3 regions of the Holdemania filiformis genome follow, and region 2 is predicted to be linked to each of the others. Evidence: predicted binding sites of a transcription regulator. Region 2 holds the regulator's gene; each other region holds the start of a gene.
What was found. The regulator HrcA, encoded in region 2, represses chaperone genes, less so after heat shock. The targets are predictions, from matches to a motif close to TTTTAGCACTNNNNNNNNNNNAGTGCTAAAA.

Region 1 (2,269 bases), on a different contig from region 2:
TTGGTTTCCACAGCCGGCGCATCCTTCTTCGGCAGAACAATTTTTAATTCGCCGTTGTCATAATGCGCTTTGATATCCTCCGGCGTTACGGCTTTGCCGACATAGAAGCTTCTGGAGCAGGAACCTTGAACCCGTTCCTGACGGATAATGTTGCCCTGATCATCCTTTTCTTCTTTCCTGGTATCACGGACGGCGGAAACGGTCAGATAGCCGTCTTCCAAATCCATTTTAATGTCTTCCTTCTTGCAGCCCGGCAGCTCGATATCCAGCAAATAACTGCCGTCCTTCTCACGGATGTCGCAGCGCATCGCCGTAACTGCGTTGCGGTGCAGCAGCGGTTCATCAAACATGTCATCAAAGAAGTCGTCAAACATCATTCTCGGTAGTAATCTCATACATCACACCTCTTTCTGTTTTCAACTTATGCGATTCTGCCTGATCTGAACTCTGATCGCTCAGAGAAGTTATTCGATCGAAATGGTTTTCTTGGTCTGCAGCGCCTGCGGATCCTTCTTCGGAACGAAGACCTTCAGTTCGCCGTTTTCATAACGGGCTTTGATATCCTCGACATTCATTTCCTCACCGATAAAGTAGGTCCGGGTGCAGCTGCCGCTGAAGCGTTCCTGGCGAACGAGCTTGCCTTGTTCGCTGCGTTCTTCATTGGAAGCTGTGCGGGCGGCCGCAATCGTCAGATAACCGTCTTCCAGTTCCATTTTGATTTCTTCCTTTTTAAATCCAGGGAGTTCAATATCCAGAAGATAGCCATCTTCTTGTTCGCGAATATCGGTTTTCATGACAGCCGGGACGTTATTCTTTCTGAAAAATGGATCCTTAAGAACCTCGTCGGCCAAGTTGTCCATCCAGGTATTTGGTACAAATCTCATCTTGAATCGCCTCTTTCTATCTGTCTTATTCCTGGCTTCATTGGGTCTTTCCCAACTTGCAATTTTAGTATATCACATTTATTAGCACTGTCAAGATATAAGTGCTAATTTTTAATGTTTAATTTCACAAGTTCACAAAGTTCGCCGTTCATAAAGCATGGCGATGATCTTGTCAATTCTGCGGATGCGTTGTTCCTCCGCGCCTTGCTCAGCATAGCGAATGATTCGTTCCCGCTGCTCTGCGTCGAGCAGCTGAAAAAAATAATAGGCGCTGCGGTTGGCCAGAAGGGCTTCCTGCAAGGCCTGGGGGCATTGTGTTAAACTTTCGTTAGCCTCCGGTGCCAGCCAGATTTCAACGGAGGTGCCCTCAGCCATCGGCAAAGTACAGGCTTCGGCAGGCAGCTCCAGCGTCCAGCCGTGATCTTTTCTTTCCGCTTTCTGTTTGAATAACGTCGTTTTCAGCATAACGATTAACGCTCCCTCAGGCAGCTCCGCTTCCGCGCTGAATTCGAGATGCGGCTGCGGGGTATCCCGAATTATTCCTTCAATCTGCATCATGGTTTCCTCCTGGCCTCTAGTATGCCTCGGGGGATCCAATTTATTTTTGTTTTCCCGTCCTGCTGCCTGGAAAAAGAAATCAAAAGGAATAATTTTGATCGCTGACTCCCTTCTGGATTTTCCAGATGTTCAAAACGCCTCATTGTCCTTTTGCATTTCCCGGCTTGCTTCGAAAATTGACCTCTTTTTTGCGCCAAAACTTTGCGCGGCTAAAAGAAAATAAAAATACCGGCAACCTCTGTCAGAGCTGCCGACCGTTCTTTTGCCTTATAACAAATCATTTATTGGTCTTTAAGATTGGTTTCGTAAAAAACTTTCAGCGATTGGATCAGCGGATCCTTTTTTCCTTTGCGCTCCTGTCGCGTCAGCAAGGCCAGAAAGACAAGGCCGCCTAAGAAGCAGACGATCATATCCGTCATCGTATCGTAAACACCCTGGGTATAGTGATTGATCGCGTCGATATTCAGGAAAATCAGGCAGGCGAATTCAAAACATTCCCACAGGAAGGCGATCATCATGTTGATCCCCTGAATTGACAGGCATTTTAAAAGGTAATGCCGGAACGAGTCCTCGGTCCATTGTTGCTTCAGCCAGCAGTAGACTAAGGTGATCGCGGCGCAGATCAGAATCCCGGAGCTGAAATGCAGTACTTTATCAAAATAGGGAATCGCATAGCCGTTCAGGGTATTCCCGATAATCATCGCGATGGCGATAAACAGCTGTGTCCAGAACAACAGGCCCCAGGCGTCTTTTAATTTCAATCCTTTGACAACCAGCGGGCCGATCAGCTGCACGCCCAGCGCCATCGCCAGATAGCCCAGCTTGGC
Region 2 (2,269 bases):
CCTGACCGTCGAGAATGCGGATTACGACCATCGCCGCAAATAACGAGGGCACTAATTTTTCAAACCAGATCGCTAACGCCTGGCAGGATGCCTCGTAGGTTACCGATCCATAATAAAGCAGCGCGGCCAGCAGCGTGAAAAAAATGATTGTCATTCCTTTTTTCATAGGCAAAAAGCCTCCTGGTAAAGTGTATGAACCGCGGCTTGTAAAACGAACTGCGAAAAGCTTGAAAACTTGAAAAAAATTAGCACTTTTAACTTGACAGTGCTAACAAGCTGGATTATACTGTTAGCAGACATCGGGAAAGAGTGCTAAAGGAGGCGGGATGATGCTGACACCAAGGCGGATTGAAATCTTCAAGGCCATTGTCGACGAGTTCGTTCAGACAGCCGAGCCGGTCGGTTCCAAGACTCTGATGGAAAAGTATCAGCTTCCTTACTCCAGCGCAACGATCCGCAACGACATGATGGTCCTGGAAGAAATGGGACTCCTGGAAAAAACACATACCTCCAGCGGCCGCGTGCCTTCCACAAAAGGCTACAAGTTCTATTGCGAACATCTGATGGAACACAGGGTCGACAACCAGCTGGAAGTGGCGGTCCGCCAGCAGCTGGCCAGCAAGCCGCTGAATTTGGACGATGCCATCCGCGAGAGCTGCAACATCCTTTCGCAGATGACGAACCTGACTTCCGGCGTGCTGGGACCGGATGCGAGCCGGCAGCGGCTGGAACATGTCAAGCTGTTCCCGATCAGCAACCGAAGTGCTGTGGCAGTCTTTATTACCGATCTGGGGCATACGGAAAACCGGACGTTCCAGTTCGACGACGACCTGTCAGTAGAGGATATCCAAACCTGCTGCCAGATTCTGAACGACCGATTGAAGGGCACCTTGATCAAAGACGTCGTGGACAAAATGGATTCGATCAAACCGATCCTGGCAGCGCATGTCAAGCGGCATGAAATGTTGTTTCAGGCGTTTGTCAACGCGTTTGTCAAGTTCGCGAGCGAGAACGTGTATTTCAGCGGCCAGAACAACATGCTGTACCAGCCGGAATTTGCCGACATTGAAAAGCTGAAGGAATTGATGGCGATGATGGAGAACCCGAGCCTGTGGCGTCAGATCGGCACCACGGCCAACCCGGAGCTGGCGTTGAAGATGAACGAAAACGCGCAGCTGGTGTGGGTCAACGACATGGCCGTCGTCACCAGCAAGTTCAAGCTTGGCTCCGACGAGGAAGGTCAGCTGATGGTTTTCGGACCATCCCGGATGGATTACGACCGGATTGTTTCACTGCTGGAACTGGTCAGTCAGTCGATCGAGAGTTTATACGGAAAAGGAGGCAGCCATGAATAACCAGGAAGAAATGAAAAAAGACGAGCTGAACGCCGCGCCGGAAACGGCGGAGGCAGCGGGCGAAACCGAAGAAAAAACGGTAAGTCCGCAGGAAAAAACGGCGGAGCCGGCCGCGGAAGAAGCGCCGGAGCAGCCGGAAGAAAAAAAGGAAGACAAGAAAGACGAGAAGAAGAAAGGCTTCTTCTCCAAGAAGAATGAAATTGAAGAACTGAAGACACGGATCAGCGAGCTGGAAGGGGAAAACGTTAAATTGAAGAACGAATACCTGAAAGCCTATGCGGATACGGAGAATACCCGGCGGCGTCTTCAGCAGGAAGCTGAGCAAACCCGGAAATACCGGATTCAAAGTTTCGCGCTCGACATCCTGCCGGTTCTGGACAATCTGGAACGGGCGCTGGCGATCGAGCCGACACCGGAAACCGAAAGCTACCGCAAAGGCGTCGAAATGATTTATCAGCAGCTCATTCACGCGCTGACCAAAGAGGGCGTGAGCGAGATTGAAGCGCAGGGCAAGGAATTTGATCCGAATTTCCATCAGGCTCTGATGATGGAAGCGGTCGAGGGCGTTGAGCCCAACCACGTCACCGAGGTACTGCAGAAGGGCTACATGTTAAAAGATCGAATTCTGCGCGCCGCGATGGTCAAGGTCAGCGAATAAGCAAACAAGTGAAAACGTGTAAATAAATAAGGAGGATTTCAATTATGGGAAAAATTATCGGTATTGACTTAGGTACAACCAACAGCTGCGTCGCCGTCATGGAAGGCAACGAAGCAAAAGTAATCACCAACCCGGAAGGCAACCGCACCACACCGTCCGTCGTCGCGTTTAAGAACAACGAACGGATCGTCGGCGACGCGGCGAAGCGTCAGGTCGTCACCAACAAGGATTCGATTATTTCGATCAAGCGGAAAAT
Region 3 (2,269 bases), on a different contig from region 2:
CAGCGACAGGCCGAAGTTCTTGAAGAATTCTTCATACTTCTCGCGGTCGTTTTTCAGCATGTCTTCCAGGGTGTTCTTGATCTTTTTCTCAATGCTCTTGGCCAGTGTTTTCATCTGCCGGTCCTGCTGGAGGATTTCACGCGAGATGTTCAGGTTTAGATCGTCGCTGTCAACCAGGCCGCGCACGAAGCGGAAGTAATCCGGCACCAGATCCTTGGCCTTGTCCATGATGAACACGCCCTTGCAGTAGAGCTGTAAGCCCGGTTCATAATCAGCGCTGTAGAAGTTATATGGCGTTTTCGCCGGAATGAACAACAGTGCGTTGTAAGAAGTTGTGCCCTCGACGGAATAATGCATCACCTTGGCCGGGTTTTCCCAGTCCATGAATTTGTTCTTGTAGAACTCGTTGTATTCTTCCTCTTTGATTTCCGATTTGTTGCGCTTCCATAACGGAACCATGGAGTTTAGCGTCTGGATTTCCTTGACGGTTTCCGGTTCATCCTTGCCTTCAACGGTCTTGGTTGTTTCAACTTCCATTTCGATCGGCCAGCGGACATAATCGGAATACTTGCGGATCAGATTTTTGATCGTGTATTCATCGAGATATTCGTCGACCTTATCGTCTTCACTTTCCGGCTTCAGTTCGAGAATGATTTTCGTACCGACGTCTTCTTTCATGATCGGTGCGATGGTGTAGCCATCCTCGCCGTTGGAGATCCAGGAATAAGCCTGTTCGCTCTGGGCGCTGCGGGTTTCAACGATGATCCGCTGGGCAACCATGAACGCCGAATAGAAGCCGACGCCGAACTGACCGATAATATCGACGTCGCTGGTGCCTTCCTCCAGCTTTTGTTTGAATTCCAGCGAACCGCTGTGAGCGATCGTACCGAGGTTGCTTTCCAGTTCCTCCTGAGTCATGCCGATGCCGCTGTCAGTCAGCGTGATCGTGCGGTTTTCCTTATCCAGGTCAATCCGGATTTTCAATTCGTTCTTATCGACGCGCTGATTTTCATCCGTCAGCGACAGATAATACCGCTTGTCCAGGGCGTCCGACGCGTTGGAGATCAGCTCCCGCAGAAAGATTTCCTTGTTGGTATAGATAGAATGAATCATCAGATCCAAAAGACGCTTGGATTCAGCTTTAAACTGTTTTTTAGCCATAATGATTTCCTCCTTTTAGCACTCTTGATAAGTGACTGCTAAGATAATATAACACTTTTCCCCTGTCCTGACAAGACCGCCGCGCACTTTTCCACAAATTTAAGTGAAGCTTGCCGTTACCCGGCTCCGAAGTAAAAAGAAAAAGGATGCTGAACATCCTTCAGGGGAATGAAAATCAGTGAATTTCCGGCCTCGCTGTCGCGTCTTGCGGGAAAGCCCCGGCCTGTTCGAGGTGGATGATACACCGCTGATCGCAAGGCTTCTGAGTATACGGACAGCGCAATGAGGCATGGCTGCAGCAGAGATAAAGCAGAGCTTCCAGCCGGGGGAGATCGGTATTGGCAGCGCTCAGCATCTGGCTCAGTTTAACTTGAAATGGATTTCCCATAAGCACCTCCTCGTTTCGCCTTATTATATCTCGAACAGCGAGAAAAATAAAGATTATCTATTACCGAGAAATGACAAATTTTTACGTTGTTTTACGATATGATTCATATACGAAAATAAGGAAGGGAGGAGCGGGATGAAAGCGAAACTCTCGTTAGGCGAAAATCTGCGACTGCTGCGGGAAGAACGCGGAATCAGCCAGGAAGCTTTAGGGCAGGACTTATGCCTGAGCGACGGGGCAATTTCGCGGTATGAGAACAATGCCGCGGAGCCGGATATCAATACCCTGTTCGGGATGGCTGAAATTTTCGGCGTCGATTTTAATTATCTGCTGGATTATCATGGGCATGTGCGGAAAAGCCAGGACATCGTGCTGCAGAATAAAGACGTCGAGCTGCTGACCTGCTTTCATCAATGCTCATCAGGACATCAGCGTGTGATCCGGATGCTGGCGAAAGAGCTGGCGCGGCAGGACCGGCTGTGGCCGAAGCTGACTGAATTGACATCTTTGGAAACGGCAGGGCTGGTCAATGAGGAAAAAGAAGCCTGGGTTGAACCTGTCCCGGAAGTGGAAGTAAAAAAACATCCGGAGCCTTCCCGAAAAAAGAAAAAAACCGATTCCTGACCTTGCTTAACGCAGGGATAAAGAATCGGTTTTGTTTGTTTAAGAGAGCTTAGCATCGGGCGGAGTCCGTTTCAAACCAGGCTGAATTTATGCGCA

Region 1: the regulator HrcA is predicted to act here: its motif matches at 964-994, upstream of DWY25_RS09730 (Hsp20/alpha crystallin family protein).
Region 3: the regulator HrcA is predicted to act here: its motif matches at 1,175-1,205, upstream of htpG (molecular chaperone HtpG).

The regions. Positions count from the first base shown of each region.
Region 1 covers NZ_QRUP01000011.1:3,231-5,499, forward strand. The annotation lists gene DWY25_RS09725 (Hsp20/alpha crystallin family protein) at 1-395, opposite strand, end outside; gene DWY25_RS09730 (Hsp20/alpha crystallin family protein) at 465-884, opposite strand; gene DWY25_RS09735 (YdeI/OmpD-associated family protein) at 1,017-1,442, opposite strand; gene DWY25_RS09740 (DUF2238 domain-containing protein) at 1,724-2,269, opposite strand, start outside.
Region 2 covers NZ_QRUP01000002.1:241,277-243,545, forward strand. The annotation lists gene DWY25_RS03180 (hypothetical protein) at 1-166, opposite strand, end outside; gene hrcA (heat-inducible transcriptional repressor HrcA) at 330-1,355, shown strand; gene grpE (nucleotide exchange factor GrpE) at 1,348-2,013, shown strand; gene dnaK (molecular chaperone DnaK) at 2,058-2,269, shown strand, end outside.
Region 3 covers NZ_QRUP01000031.1:12,757-15,025, reverse strand. The annotation lists gene htpG (molecular chaperone HtpG) at 1-1,161, opposite strand, end outside; gene DWY25_RS16755 (hypothetical protein) at 1,337-1,549, opposite strand; gene DWY25_RS16750 (helix-turn-helix domain-containing protein) at 1,685-2,173, shown strand; gene DWY25_RS16745 (copper homeostasis protein CutC) at 2,261-2,269, opposite strand, start outside.